2 regions of the Pseudomonas corrugata genome follow, and region 1 is predicted to be linked to the other one. Evidence: predicted binding sites of a transcription regulator. Region 1 holds the regulator's gene; the other holds the start of a gene.
The links. Region 1 encodes sigma-54, which starts transcription at its own class of promoters, with help from an activator protein. Its sites were predicted from a motif close to ANTGGCATNNANNTTGCTNT; they were not measured.

Region 2: glnK (P-II family nitrogen regulator) is a predicted target of sigma-54. The motif match lies at 4,187-4,206, and genes of this name have one in related genera.

Annotation. Positions count from the first base shown of each region.
Region 1 is NZ_CP130434.1:1,262,744-1,270,094, reverse strand. Features, by position in the region: gene QZH45_RS05560 (KpsF/GutQ family sugar-phosphate isomerase) at 1-377, shown strand, start outside; gene QZH45_RS05555 (KdsC family phosphatase) at 378-902, shown strand; gene lptC (LPS export ABC transporter periplasmic protein LptC) at 910-1,482, shown strand; gene lptA (lipopolysaccharide transport periplasmic protein LptA) at 1,469-2,014, shown strand; gene lptB (LPS export ABC transporter ATP-binding protein) at 2,014-2,739, shown strand; gene QZH45_RS05535 (RNA polymerase factor sigma-54) at 2,956-4,452, shown strand; gene hpf (ribosome hibernation-promoting factor, HPF/YfiA family) at 4,529-4,837, shown strand; gene ptsN (PTS IIA-like nitrogen regulatory protein PtsN) at 4,850-5,314, shown strand; gene rapZ (RNase adapter RapZ) at 5,317-6,174, shown strand; gene QZH45_RS05515 (HPr family phosphocarrier protein) at 6,190-6,471, shown strand; gene pmbA (metalloprotease PmbA) at 6,558-7,351, opposite strand, start outside.
Region 2 is NZ_CP130434.1:6,471,574-6,478,924, reverse strand. Features, by position in the region: gene QZH45_RS29190 (aldose 1-epimerase family protein) at 1-174, shown strand, start outside; gene QZH45_RS29185 (YifB family Mg chelatase-like AAA ATPase) at 181-1,674, opposite strand; gene QZH45_RS29180 (bacteriocin immunity protein) at 1,969-2,235, opposite strand; gene QZH45_RS29175 (hypothetical protein) at 2,436-2,990, shown strand; gene QZH45_RS29170 (sensor histidine kinase) at 3,015-3,713, shown strand; gene QZH45_RS29165 (accessory factor UbiK family protein) at 3,734-3,994, opposite strand; gene glnK (P-II family nitrogen regulator) at 4,409-4,747, shown strand; gene QZH45_RS29155 (ammonium transporter) at 4,782-6,116, shown strand; gene QZH45_RS29150 (secondary thiamine-phosphate synthase enzyme YjbQ) at 6,328-6,753, shown strand; gene sutA (transcriptional regulator SutA) at 6,855-7,178, shown strand.

The sequences.
Region 1 (7,351 bases):
AGGTCGAAAACGTGATGCACGCCGGTGAAGAGTTGCCACAGGTGCAACGCGGCACGCTGCTCAAGGATGCACTCATGGAAATGACGCGCAAGGGCCTGGGCATGACGGTGATCCTGGAGGCCGACGGCAAGCTCGCCGGGATCTTCACTGACGGCGACCTGCGTCGCACTCTGGACCGCACCATCGATGTGCACAGTGCCACCATTGAGCAGGTCATGACGCCCCATGGCAAGACGGCCCGCGCGGACATGCTCGCTGCCGAAGCCCTGAAAATCATGGAAGACCACAAGATCAGCGCCTTGGTGGTGGTCGATGCCGAAGACCGCCCGGTGGGCGCCCTGAACATGCACGACTTGCTGCGTGCAGGAGTCATGTAAATGAACGCAGACCTGCTGCAACGAGCTAAAGACATCAAGCTGGCCGTGTTCGACGTGGACGGCGTGCTGACCGACGGACGCCTGTATTTCCTCGAAGACGGCAGCGAGTTCAAGACGTTCAATACCCTCGACGGCCAGGGCATCAAGATGCTGATGGCCGCCGGCGTGCAGACGGCCATCATCAGCGGCCGCAAGACCCCGGTGGTCGAACGGCGCGCAAAGAACCTCGGCATCCCCCACCTTTATCAGGGCCGCGAGGATAAACTGGTGGTCCTGGACGAGCTCCTGGGCCAACTCAATCTAAGCTATGAACAGGTTGCGTACCTGGGTGACGATCTGCCTGACCTGCCGGTGATCCGTCGGGTTGGCCTGGGCATGGCAGTGGCCAACGCAGCCGGCTTCGTACGCGAGCACGCCCACGGCGTTACCGCCGCGCGAGGCGGCGAAGGCGCGGCCCGTGAATTCTGCGAACTGATCCTGCGCGCCCAGGGCCGCCTCGAAGCGGCAAACGCCGCGTACCTGTGAGCCATTTATGCTGAGCAAGAAAATTCGCACCATCCTGCTGTTCGCGTGTATCGCGGCAATTTTCGCGGCGGTGGGCTACTGGAACATCAGCCCCGAGCGCTTTCTCGACCGCCCTGCCGTCAAGGTCGAGGAAAACGATATCGACTGGTACGCGACCAACACGCATACACTGCAGTACCTGCCTGACGGCAAGGTGCAGTACGAAATGACGTCCGACAAGGTCGATCACGTCAAGGCCACCGACATTACACTGGTCGCCAATCCGGACCTGAACATGTTCCGTGGCACGGAGTTTCCGTGGCACGTGCAGAGCAAGCGTGCCGAAGTCAACTCCGGCGGCACCGAAGTGGAACTGATCGACTCGGTACGCGTCGCACGAACCGACGAGAAGAACCGCACGACCATCATCACCAGCACTCGCATGACCGTGTTCCCGCAGCGACAATATGCGCAGACCGAGCAACCCGTTAGAATCGACGGCGCCGGTGGTGTATCGACCGGCACGGGAATGAAAGCGTATCTGAAGGAAAGCAGGATACACCTGCTATCGAACGTAAGAGGACAGTATGAAGCTCGCTAAAACCCTCCCTATTTTGCTCAGTCTGGGCGCAGCACTGGGAAGCGCGAGCGCCTGGTCTCTTCCCAACGACCGTGATCAGCCTATCCGCATCCAGGCCGACGACGCCCAATTGGACGACAAGAACGGGGTCGCCACTTATAAAGGCGACGTGATCATCACTCAGGGCTCAATGAAGGTCACCGGCAACACCGTGACCATTACCCGCACCCAGTCCGGCGATATCGACGTAGTGACCTCGGTGGGCAACCTGGCCTATTTCGAGCAACTGCAAACGGCCGGCGACACCAAGCCCGTGCAAGGCTACGGCGTGACCATCCAGTATCACGCGTCCCAGGACCGCGTCGTACTGATCGATCGTGCCAAGGTCATCGACAAGGACAACAACGTCACCCAAGGCGAGAAAATCGTCTACGACACGAACAAGAAACTCGCCAGCGCCGGTCGCGCCACCGGCAGCAAGGTGACCGAGCAGCGCCCACGGATCGACATGGTCATCCAGCCGAAAAAGAAAACCGAGCAAAGGCCCCAGTAATGGCAACTCTGAAAGCTCAGCACCTGGCCAAGAGCTACAAGAGCCGTCAGGTCGTGCGCGATGTCAGCCTGTCCATCGACAGCGGGCAGATCGTCGGTCTGCTCGGCCCCAACGGCGCGGGCAAGACCACCTGTTTCTACATGATCGTCGGCCTGGTCCAGGCCGATCAGGGCCGCGTCCTGATCGACGACCTGGACGTCAGCCACCAGCCGATGCATGGCCGGGCAAAGGCCGGCATCGGCTACCTGCCACAAGAAGCGTCGATCTTCCGCAAACTGTCGGTAGCCGACAACATCATGGCGATTCTCGAAACCCGCAAGGAACTCGACAAGGCCGGTCGTCGTCAGGAGCTGGAAAGCCTGCTGCAGGAATTCCACATCAGCCACATCCGCGACAACCTGGGCATGAGCCTGTCCGGTGGCGAACGGCGTCGAGTGGAAATTGCCCGCGCCCTGGCCACCGCACCGAAATTCATTCTGCTCGACGAACCGTTCGCCGGCGTGGACCCGATTTCGGTAGGTGACATCAAGCAGATCATCCACCACCTCAAGGCGAAGGGGATCGGCGTGCTGATCACCGACCACAACGTGCGCGAGACGCTGGACATCTGTGAAACCGCCTACATCGTCAATGACGGCCAATTGATCGCCGAAGGTGACTCCACCACCATCCTGGCCAACGAACTGGTCAAGGAAGTGTATCTGGGCCATGAGTTCCGCCTGTAAGCGAAGTGCCTGGCAAATGTCCCTGCGCTGCGGACTCAAACACGCAACGCTTCGGGATACTCTCAGTGAATCCCCTATCATCGGGGAACTAATTGAGAAATTCCCCTAGGCAAACACTTCTGCTTCAGGCATATAATTTGCTTAAGGTTTGGCGCTTCGGCGCCCTTGTAGTGGATGGCGCATGTGCGCCGGCGAATAAGGTGTTAAGCCCCTGCCATGAAACCATCGCTAGTCTTGAGAATGGGCCAGCAGCTGACGATGACACCGCAGCTGCAACAGGCCATCCGCCTGCTCCAATTGTCGACCCTGGACCTGCAACAGGAAATCCAAGAGGCCCTGGAATCCAATCCGATGCTCGAACGCCAGGAAGAAGGCGACGACTTCGACAACACTGATCCGCTGGCCGACAACGTCGAGCAGAAACCCAATACCGAGACCCAGGAACCGTCCTACCAGGAGGAAGCCGCCCCGACGGTGGACAACCTCGAGGATGGCGAATGGAACGAACGCATCCCCAACGACCTGCCCGTGGACACGGCCTGGGAAGACGTCTACCAGACCAGCGCCAGCAGCCTGCCGAGCAGCGATGATGACGAGTGGGACTTCACCACCCGCACCTCCGCCGGTGAAAGCCTGCAAAGCCACCTGCTGTGGCAACTGAACCTGGCACCGATGTCCGACACCGATCGCCTGATCGCCGTGACCCTGATCGACTGCATCAACAACCAGGGCTACCTGGACGAAACCCTCGAAGAAATTCTCGAAGCCTTCGATCCGGAGCTGGACATCGAGCTGGACGAGATCGAGGCCGTCCTGCACCGTATCCAGCAGTTCGAGCCGGCCGGCATCGGCGCCCGCAACCTGGGTGAGTGCCTGCTCCTGCAACTGCGCCAGTTGTCCGCCAAGACGCCATGGCTGGCCGAAGCCAAGCGACTGGTCACCGACTATATCGATCTGCTGGGCGGCCGCGACTACAGCCAACTGATGCGACGCATGAAGCTCAAGGAAGATGAACTGCGCCAGGTGATCGAACTGGTCCAGAGCCTCAACCCGCGCCCGGGCTCCCAGATCGAGGCCACCGAGCCCGAGTACGTGGTTCCCGATGTGATCGTGCGCAAGCACAACGATCGCTGGCTGGTGGAGCTGAACCAGGAGTCGGTACCCAAGCTGCGGGTCAACGCCCAGTATGCCGGCTTTGTAAAGCGTGCCGACACCAGCGCCGACAACACCTTCATGCGCAACCAGCTGCAGGAAGCGCGCTGGTTCATCAAGAGCCTGCAGAGTCGCAACGAAACCCTGATGAAGGTCGCCACCCAGATCGTCGAGCACCAACGCGGCTTCCTGGACTACGGCGACGAAGCGATGAAACCGCTGGTCCTTCACGACATTGCCGAGGCAGTGGGCATGCACGAATCGACAATTTCCCGTGTGACCACGCAGAAATTCATGCATACCCCACGGGGTATCTACGAATTGAAATATTTTTTCTCCAGCCACGTCAGCACCTCCGAAGGCGGCGAATGCTCTTCCACGGCCATCCGCGCGATCATCAAGAAACTGGTGGCCGCGGAAAATCAGAAAAAGCCGTTGAGTGACAGCAAGATCGCTGGTTTACTGGAGGCACAAGGCATTCAGGTGGCCCGCCGTACCGTCGCCAAGTATCGCGAATCCCTCGGGATCGCGCCTTCGAGCGAACGCAAGCGGTTGATGTAACAGGCCACGCCACAGCGTTCCAGTGGCAGGTATTTCTGCCTGCCGCTTTATGCACTGGCAACGAAGGAGAAGCTGTATGCAAGTCAACATCAGTGGACACCAACTGGAAGTGACCGAACCCCTGCGTACCTACATCGGCGAAAAACTCGACCGATTGGAACGGCATTTCGACAAGATCACCAACGTGCAGGTCACGATGAACGTCGAGAAGCTGCTGCAGAAAATCGAAGCCACACTGCATATCCCCGGCGGAGAGGTGGTTGCCAATGCGGAGCATACAGACATGTACGCCGCGATTGACCTGCTGACCGACAAGCTGGATCGCCAACTCAAAAAGCATAAGGAAAAGACCCAGAGCCTCCTCCAGGGCGCTACCGGTCGTTAACTCCCCCAATCCATGATCCGACTAGAAACCATCCTGACCCCCGGCCGTTCCATGGTGAACGCGCCGGGCGGCAGTAAAAAGAAAGCCCTCGAACAAATTGCCAACCTGATCCACCGCGAAGTGCCGGATCTGGAAATGCAGGACGTTTTCGAGGCCCTGGTTGCCCGTGAAAAACTCGGTTCCACCGGTTTTGGCAACGGCATCGCCATTCCTCACTGTCGCCTCAAGGGATGCATCACGCCCATCAGCGCGCTGCTGCACCTTGAAGCCGCCATAGATTTCGACGCCATCGACGGCGCACCGGTTGACCTGTTGTTCGTATTGCTGGTTCCGGAAGCAGCGACCGATGCGCATCTTGAACTGCTGCGCCAGATCGCCAGCATGCTGGACCGCAAGGAAGTGCGCGAAAAACTGCGCAGCGCACCGAGTAACCAAGCCTTGTATCAGGTCGTCCTGGACGAGCAGAACGGTCATTAATCATGCGCCTGATCATCGTTAGCGGCCGCTCCGGCTCCGGTAAAAGCACGGCGCTCAATGTGCTTGAGGACAGCGGCTACTATTGCATCGACAACCTGCCGGCCGGCCTGCTGCCAGAGTTGGCCGAGCGGGCGCTGATCCATACCGAGCTGGCGCAACCGCTGGTGGCGGTTTCCGTCGATGCGCGCAACCTGCCAAGCCACTTGTCGCGTTTCCCCGAGCTGCTCGAGGAAGTGCGCAGCCGGCATATCCAGTGCGATGTCCTGTATCTGGATGCCGATGATGAAACACTGCTCAAGCGCTTTTCCGAGACCCGACGGCGCCACCCGCTGAGCAATGCCAACCGCTCGCTGGCCGAAGCCATTGAAGACGAAAGCCAGTTGCTCGGACCGATTGCCGACCTCGCGGACTTGAAGGTCAATACCACGAACCTGAACCTGTATCAGTTGCGCGACACCATCAAGTTGCGCCTGCTGAACCAGCCGGAGCCCGGCACGGCGTTCCTGGTGGAGTCGTTCGGCTTCAAGCGTGGCATGCCGGTAGACGCCGACCTGGTGTTCGATGTGCGCTGCCTGCCCAACCCATATTGGAAACCGGAGCTGCGCGAGCAATCCGGGCTCGACCAACCGGTGATCGACTACCTGGCGGCTCAACCGGATGTCGAGGAAATGTTCCAGGACATCTCCGGCTACCTGCTTAAATGGCTACCCCGTTTCGCCGCAAGCAACCGTGCCTATGTCACGATTGCCATCGGCTGTACCGGTGGTCATCACCGCTCCGTCTATCTGACCGAGCGCCTGGGCCAGCTCCTGCAACAATCCCTGAAGAACGTCCAGGTTCGCCACCGCGACCTCAGCTAAAGGATTCATATCGCGATGCCTGCTCGGGAAATTGAAATCATCAACAAGCTGGGCTTGCACGCCCGGGCTTCAGCCAAGTTTGTCGGCGTTGCCGGTCAGTTCAAGGAGACGACCATCCGCGTCGGTCGGACGCCTGAGCCTGAAACCATGATCGACGGTAAAAGCATCATGGCCATGATGATGCTTGCAGCGGGCAAGGGCACCACGATTCACCTGCAAACCCAAGGTGAACAAGAACATGAGGCGATGGATGCCCTGGTGGACCTGATCAACCGCTACTTCGATGAGGGCGAATAAGCTCCAGGCTCAGGCTCTTGGTTTCGCGAGTACAAAAAAGGCGCGTCACCCATTAGGGATGCCGCGCCTTTTTTATTGCAACGAGGTCAGCTGCCAGCCACCATCATTCGCTCGATCAGCACCGAACCGGTGCGGATGTTGCTGCGCAGCTCCAGATCATTCCCCACCGCCACGATCTGCTTGAACATGTCGCGCATGTTGCCGGCAATGGTCACTTCCTGGACAGGGAACTGAATCTCGCCATTTTCGACCCAGAACCCGGCCGCACCCCGGGAGTAATCGCCGGTTACCATGTTCAGGCCATGGCCCATCAGTTCGGTCACCAGCAACCCTTTGCCCATCCGCCGCAGCAAGGCCGCCTGGTCCTCTTCGCCATGGGTCACGAACAGGTTGTGCACGCCACCCGCATTGGCGGTGCTCGGCATGCCGAGTTTGCGACCCGAATACGTGCCGAGAATGTAGGACACCAGTTCCCCCCTCTCCACGAACGGCTTGGCATACGTGGCCAGGCCATCACCGTCGAAAGCCGAACTGCCCATGGCCTGCATCAGGTGCGGACGTTCATCGATGGTCATCCATTCCGGGAACAGTTTCTGCCCCAGCGAGCCTTCGAGAAACGAAGACTTGCGATACAGATTGCCGCCGGACACCGCTGACAGGAAGCTGCCGAACAACCCACCAGCCAACTCGGCGGCAAACAGTACCGGCACTTCACAGGTCGGCACAGGTCGCGCGCCCAAACGACTGGCCGCCCGTTGCGCGGCTTTCTGGCCAATCACCAGCGGGTCCATCAGCAGATTGCCCTGGCGGTTCACGTCGTACCAGTAATCGCGCTGCATCTGGCCATTGGCTTCGGCAATCATCACGCAGCTGAGGCTGT
Region 2 (7,351 bases), 1.3 Mb from region 1:
CTGGGACTGGTGCCCACTATCGCGCCGAAAGAGCAAAAACACTTCCAGATCCACTACAGCCTGCTGGCGGACAAGGGCGCCGTGGACAAAGCCCTCAAGCGCATCAATGAGATCCAGGGTGATCGCAAGACCGAGGTACGAAACACGCCTCTGGTGGACCTGACCAAACCGTGACACGGTTCAAGCCGTCGCAGGTCGATACTGCAAGGCTTCAGCCAGGTGCTCCCGGCTGATACGCCCCGCCTGCTCGAGGTCCGCCAGTGTCCGCGCGACCTTGAGCAAGCGATGGGCAGCCCGTAGCGACAAGGTCAGTCGCTCGCAGGCGGTTTCCAGCCACGTTTCATCGGCTGTGGATAACGTGCAATGCCGGCGCAAGCCGGGTAGATCCAGAAAAGCGTTGGCACAGCCCTGGCGTATCTGCTGGCGTTCGCGGGCTTCGGCCACTTGTTCGGCCACGGTGGCCGTGTCCTCACCCGGTTCGCACCTGGGATTGAGCGCCGTGGCTTCCCGTGCGACCGTCAGGTGCAGGTCGATGCGGTCCAACAAGGGACCTGAGAGCTTGTTGCGGTAGCGCTGCACCATGTCGGGTGTGCAGGAGCAACGGCCGCTGGGCTCGCCCAGGTATCCGCAGGGGCAGGGGTTCATTGCCGCCACCAGCTGGAAGCGCGCCGGAAAGCGCACGCGGTCGCGGGCGCGCGAGACGACGATCTGGCCCGATTCGAGTGGCTCCCGCAGGACTTCCAGTACCTTGCGGTCGAACTCCGGCAATTCATCCAGGAACAACACACCATGATGGGCCAGGGTGATCTCGCCTGGCTGCGGTTTGGATCCTCCGCCCACCAGCGCCGGGCCAGATGCCGAATGATGGGGCTGGCGAAAAGGGCGTTGCGGCCAGTGGCTCAAGGGCACGCAACTGGCAACCGACTGGATCGCCGCGACCTCCAGGGCCTCGCTCTCGGCCAGTGGCGGTAGCAGTCCCGGCAAACGACTCGCCAGCAATGTCTTGCCGGTACCCGGTGGTCCGCTGAATAGCAGGTTGTGCGCGCCGGCGGCAGCGATCAGCAAGGCACGCTTGGCCCCGACCTGGCCTTGAACTTCCTTCAGGTCGGGGTAGGGCTTGCTGGCCGAGAGCAGTCCGTTCGAGACGAAGGGCTCGACCGGAGCGTGGCCGTTGAAATGCGCCACTACTTCAAGCAGATGATCCACGGCGATGACTCTCAGGCCCGAGGCCAGGCAGGCTTCCTCGGCATTCGCCCGCGGCACCACCAGCGTGCGTCCGGCCTTGCGTGCGGCCAGCGCTGCGGGCAATACCCCGCGCACCGGTCGCACAGCGCCGGATAGCGCCAGCTCACCGAGGCATTCCACATCGTCCAGCGTCAGGGTCGGCACCTGCACGCTGGCCGCAAGGATGCCCAGAGCAATGGCCAGGTCGAACCGCCCGCCGTCCTTCGGTAGATCCGCTGGTGCGAGGTTCAAGGTAATGCGCCGCGCCGGGAAGTTCAGCCCCGAATTGATGATCGCGCTGCGCACCCGGTCCTTGCTTTCCTTCACCGCCGCCTCCGGCAAGCCGACCATCGTCAATGACGGCAGGCCATTGGCAAGATGGACCTCAACGGTAACGGCGGGAGCCTCCACCCCCACCTGGGCGCGGCTATGGACAATGGCGAGCGACATGAATCATTCCTTGAAGGGGATATAAAGACCGCATCCTGCGGTGCTTGAAGGTTAGTCGTGGGAAAGTGCTCCGGTGTGGCAACTGAGGAGTGAAATATTGGCAGGATGTTTCGGGTAATTTGCCCCGCATGATTGTGTTCACTTGGCGTGTCACGTTTCCATTGGCTATCGGGCTGGTATTTTCTTGGTAGTGATGGTCGATGCATCACATCGACCACGTCATCACTTGCCGAGTAAGGGGCCCCCTCAGGAAAAATTAGATCAGCCTCATATAGTTCCATGGCTGAGTGTTTGTCACTGCCAGGACTGTTTAAATCCCGTCTTGCCGTTGGCTGCTCGCCATTCCTTGACGACCTTCAGAATTCCTTCCGGACTATCCTCGACACCAGACTCTGGATAAAAAATCAGTTCATTACCTTGAGGATGCTCCGTGACTTTTGCAAAGTGTTCGATGAGCTTGTCATGCTCTTGCTCTGTGGGCACGTCTGTAGTCCATATCTTATTGAGAATCTCTAGAAACTCGGTCTCGGTGTATTCTTCAAAATTGTCCTTAAGTTTCATTTTTTTTCAGAGCTCTATTTTCTGTCGCGGAGCATGTTGTTTGCCGTAACCCTATAAATATTGGCAACGAGGTTAACGGGGCATCGTTTTTTAAGAACGTGCATAGTGAACTTCAGGCTTCACCTTGCCGCCGAAAAATGCTCATGGCCCCTGCTAGACTGCGATCTGTGGCAATCCAATGGCACAGGGAGGACGCGGCCATGAACGATCTGCTGGCGTTGTTGACCGATAACCGCTTCATGCCCCATGGGCATTGCTATCTGTGGCGCCCGGATCTGCTCTGGACCAACGTGATTGCGGACGGGCTGATCACGTTCTCCTACATCACCATTCCCTTTACGCTCATCTACTTTATCCACAAGCGCAAGGACGTGCCTTTCGACTGGATGCTGGCGGCCTTCGGCGTTTTCATCCTGGCCTGCGGGACCAGCCATGTGATGGAAATCCTGACCATCTGGCAACCCTACTACTGGCTGTCGGCGCTGGTTAAGGTGATCACCGCGATTGCTTCGGTGATTACCGCCGTCCTGCTGATCCGGCTGGTGCCTGCGGCCCTGAAGATTCCCAGCCCGCAGCAAATGGCCAGGGTCAACGACGAGTTGCGCGAGGCCCAGGCTGAACTGGTCACCACCGCACGCCGGGCGGGCATGGCGGAAATCGCCACGAATGTGCTGCATAACGTGGGCAACGTACTCAATAGCGTCAATGTGTCGGCCCAGGTCCTGTATGACAAAGTGCATACGTCCAAAGGGTAGGGGGTCGCCAAGGTCGTTCAATTGATGAAGGAGCATTCCGATAATCTCGGCGACTTCTTCAGTAGCAATCCGAAAGGTCGCGCGTTGCCGGACTATCTCGGCAAGCTGGCCGAGTCGCTGGCCGTCGAGCAGCAGAGCATGATCAACGAGTTGGCGCAGTTGACCAGGAGCATTGACCATATCAAGGAAATCGTTGCCACCCAGCAGTCATATGCCGGTAATTCCAGTGTGCTGGAGGCAGGCTCGTTGCGAGAGTTGATCGAGGATGTGGTGCGCATCTGTCATGTGTCCCTGGCCCGTCATCAGGTGACACTGGTCAAGGAACTCAATGACGTCCCGACAATGGCGCTGGATAAGCACAAGGTGCTGCAGATACTGATCAACCTGATCAACAACGCCAAGCAGGCGCTTGATCCGGTCACGGATCGCCCGTCGCGGATCACCCTGCGCCTGAAAGCCATTGATGACAAGCGTGTGCGAATCGAGGTCGAGGACAACGGCGAGGGTATCGCCATGGACAATCTACCCCGGCTGTTCGAGCACGGTTTCACGACACGGGTCGACGGCCACGGTTTCGGCCTGCACAGTTGCATCCTTGCGACCCATGAAATGGGCGGCGAGCTGACCGTGCAGAGTGCCGGGCCTGGGCAGGGAGCTTTGTTTGCGTTGGAGCTGCCGATAGCGCTTGATCAGGGGCAATCCCTGCAAGCAGCGGGTGGGTAAGCAGGTCTTGTCGCGGCTGTTTACTCCTCCGCTGGAGCCAGCCGCGCCTCCAGCTCTGCCACCTTCGCCTCCAGGCTTTCGAGGCGCGCCCGGGTGCGGGCCAGCACGACCATCTGACTGTCGAATTCTTCCCGGCTCACCAGGTCCAGCTTGCTGAAGCCGCTTTGCAACAGCGCCTTGAACTGGCCTTCGATTTCGCTTTTGGGCAGCGGAGTGTCACCGCTCAGGAGGCGGGAGGCGTGGCCGCTGAGGGCGTCTAGCAGGTCTTTGGGGGCAAGCATGGCAGCAATCCTGGAAACGATGGCGGCAGTGTATCACGCAGTGTCTATAGTCAATCCGCATGCGCTGGATGCACGTTTTTCGCGCACAGGGTCGAGCGGTGCCGCACTGTTGTTGTGCGTATCGTTGCGGTTCTTGAGGTGGCGGAGGCTGATGCGGCAAGTAAATCCTTGAAAACACGGGACTTGGGCACAGATGGCAAGGTTTCTGCTTAGAGGCTCATGACCCATGCACTGATGCAGTCGTTGTGACGAATGCAGTGCAGCCAGACGAAGCGGGGAGCTGCGGCTGGCACGGTTGACTGGCGCTGGTCGGACAACTTGGGCCGACGGTGCGTTACAAAGCCAGGCACTGCGCTTAGACTTGAGTCGGGTTTGTTTTCCTGGGGCAAGTCCACCAATTCGGGAGAGAGTTTCATGAAGCTAGTCACTGCCATCATCAAGCCGTTCAAACTGGACGATGTGCGCGAGTCGTTGTCCGAGATCGGCGTGCAGGGCATCACCGTTACTGAGGTCAAAGGCTTCGGCCGGCAGAAAGGTCACACCGAGCTGTATCGCGGCGCGGAATACGTGGTCGATTTCCTGCCCAAGGTGAAGATCGACGTCGCCATTGACGACAAGGATCTTGACCGGGTGATCGAGGCAATCACCAAGGCCGCCAACACCGGCAAGATCGGTGACGGAAAGATCTTTGTGGTCAATCTGGAACAGGCTATTCGCATCCGTACCGGCGAAACCGATACCGACGCCATCTAAAGCCGCCAAACCCAACGCCCCAGGAGAAAACAATATGACTCTGCGTAAATTCGCAGGGCTAGGAGCCCTGTTGTCCTTCGTAATGCCTGGCCTGGCCATGGCAGAAGAAGCGGCAGCCCCTGTCCTCAACTCCGGCGACACCGCCTGGATGCTGACGTCCACCATTCTTGTACTGTTCATGACCATTCCTGGCCTGGCGCTGTTCTACGGCGGCATGGTTCGGTCGAAAAACCTTCTTTCCGTGATGATGCAGTGCTTCGCCATTACCGGTCTGATCAGCATCCTGTGGGTCATCTATGGCTACAGCATTGCGTTCGACACCACCGGCATGGAACAGGGCGTCGTCAACTTCAACTCCTTCGTCGGTGGCCTGGGCAAGGCGTTCCTGGCGGGCGTGACCCCGGCGAGCATCACCGGTCCGACAGCGCTGTTCCCTGAAGCAGTATTCGTCACTTTCCAGATGACCTTCGCCATTATCACCCCGGCCCTGATCGTTGGCGCCTTTGCCGAGCGGATGAAATTCTCCGCCATGCTCATCTTCATGGGCGTGTGGTTCACCCTGGTGTATGCGCCGATTGCGCACATGGTCTGGTCCGGTAACGGCGGCCTGCTGTGGGACTGGGGCGTGCTCGACTTCGCCGGCGGCACCGTGGTGCACATCAACGCCGGTATCGCAGGCCTGGTGGCGTGCCTGGTACTGGGCAAGCGCAAAGGCTTCCCGACCACACCAATGGCGCCGCATAACCTGGGTTACACCCTGATGGGCGCCGCCATGCTGTGGGTCGGCTGGTTCGGCTTCAACGCCGGTTCCGCCGTCGCCGCCAACGGCACGGCCGGCATGGCCATGCTGGTCACTCAAATTGCTACCGCTGCCGCAGCATTGGGCTGGATGTTTGCCGAGTGGATCACCCACGGCAAGCCAAGCGCACTGGGCATTGCTTCAGGCGTGGTGGCGGGTCTGGTTGCGATTACTCCGGCTGCCGGCACCGTGGGCCCGATGGGCGCCCTGGTCATCGGCCTGGCGGCGGGCGTGGTGTGCTTCTTCTGCGCAACCACCCTCAAACGCAAACTCGGCTATGACGATTCCCTGGATGCCTTCGGCGTGCATGGCATCGGCGGTATCCTCGGTGCGATCCTCACCGGCGTATTTGCAGCGCCTGCACTGGGTGGCTTCGGCACAGTGACGGACATTGCTGCGCAAGTGTGGATTCAAGTCAAAGGCGTGGGCTTCACGGTGATCTACACCGCGATCGTCACCTTCATCATCCTCAAGGTCCTGGATGCCGTCATGGGGCTGCGTGTCTCCGAGGAAGAAGAGGCCGTTGGCCTGGATCTGGCCCAGCACAACGAGCGGGGTTACAACCTGTAAACCCAGGCAAAAAATATGCCCGGTTCGCCGGGCATTTTTTTGCCTGGAATTTGTCAACGCTCACAGGAAGAGCCAGTTTTTCCGAAGTCTTTCTGTCTTGTGGGTGACAAGGGTTTTCCGGCGCCAAAGGCTTACGTCGAAGGTGGAATATTAGGCTCTTTGTTTTTTTCCTGAGCGCGCTAGAATGCGCGCCGAGCGTGCGGAGAACTGTATGTGGCAACAGACGCTGATCACCCTGCGGGCAAGGCCCCGGGGCTTTCATCTGGTGACGGACGAGTTGCTCGCCGGCCTGCCTGAACTACGGGCTTGTCGCGTCGGTCTGTTGCATCTGTGGCTGCAGCATACCTCGGCCTCGTTGACCATCAACGAGAACGCCGATCCGGCGGTACGTCGAGACTTCGAACGATTTTTCAATCGGCTGATCCCACAAGGAACTGCCGATTATGAGCACAACGACGAAGGCCTGGACGACCTCCCGGCGCACTTCAAGGCCAGCGTGCTGGGATGTCAGCTCAGCCTTCCGGTGACGGACGGGCGACTGGCACTGGGTACCTGGCAAGGTGTTTATCTGGGCGAGCACCGTGATCATGGCGGTGCTCGTAAAGTCCTCGCCACCTTGTACGGTGAAGGGGCATGACCGCCGATTGCCGGTGGATGTTGAATTTTTTCTGGCAGCCTTCGACAGATGGCGTAGCTGGGCTATAACTAATCTGCTTTTCGCAAGTCATGAGGTAGAACATGAGCGACGATGATCTGGAAAACGACGACCTCGAAGTAGGTGAAGAAGACGAGGCCGAAGACGGCCTGGAAGCGGCGGCCGAAGACGTTGCCGACGACGATGGCGCCGATATACCGGCCCCGACCGCCAAGGGTAAGGCCAAGGCTGCGGTGTCGGTCGACGAGTTGCCGAGCGTAGAGGCCAAGAACAAGGAGCGTGATGCGCTCGCCAAGGCCATGGAAGAATTCCTGGCCAGGGGCGGAAAGGTGCAGGAAGTGGAGGCCAATGTGGTCGCCGATCCGCCCAAGAAGCCTGACAACAAGTACGGCAGCCGCCCTATCTGAGTTCTGCTTCCTGCTTGCCGAAAAAGCCCGCCGTCGTCGCGGGCTTTTTCATGGGCATAAAACTGTTGCGCCGGCCCTTGTGGGAGCGAGCCTGCTCGCGATGGCGGTGTGTCTGTTAAATGAATGTCACTGGCACTCCCTCATCGCGAGCAGGCTCGCTCCCACAGGGTTTA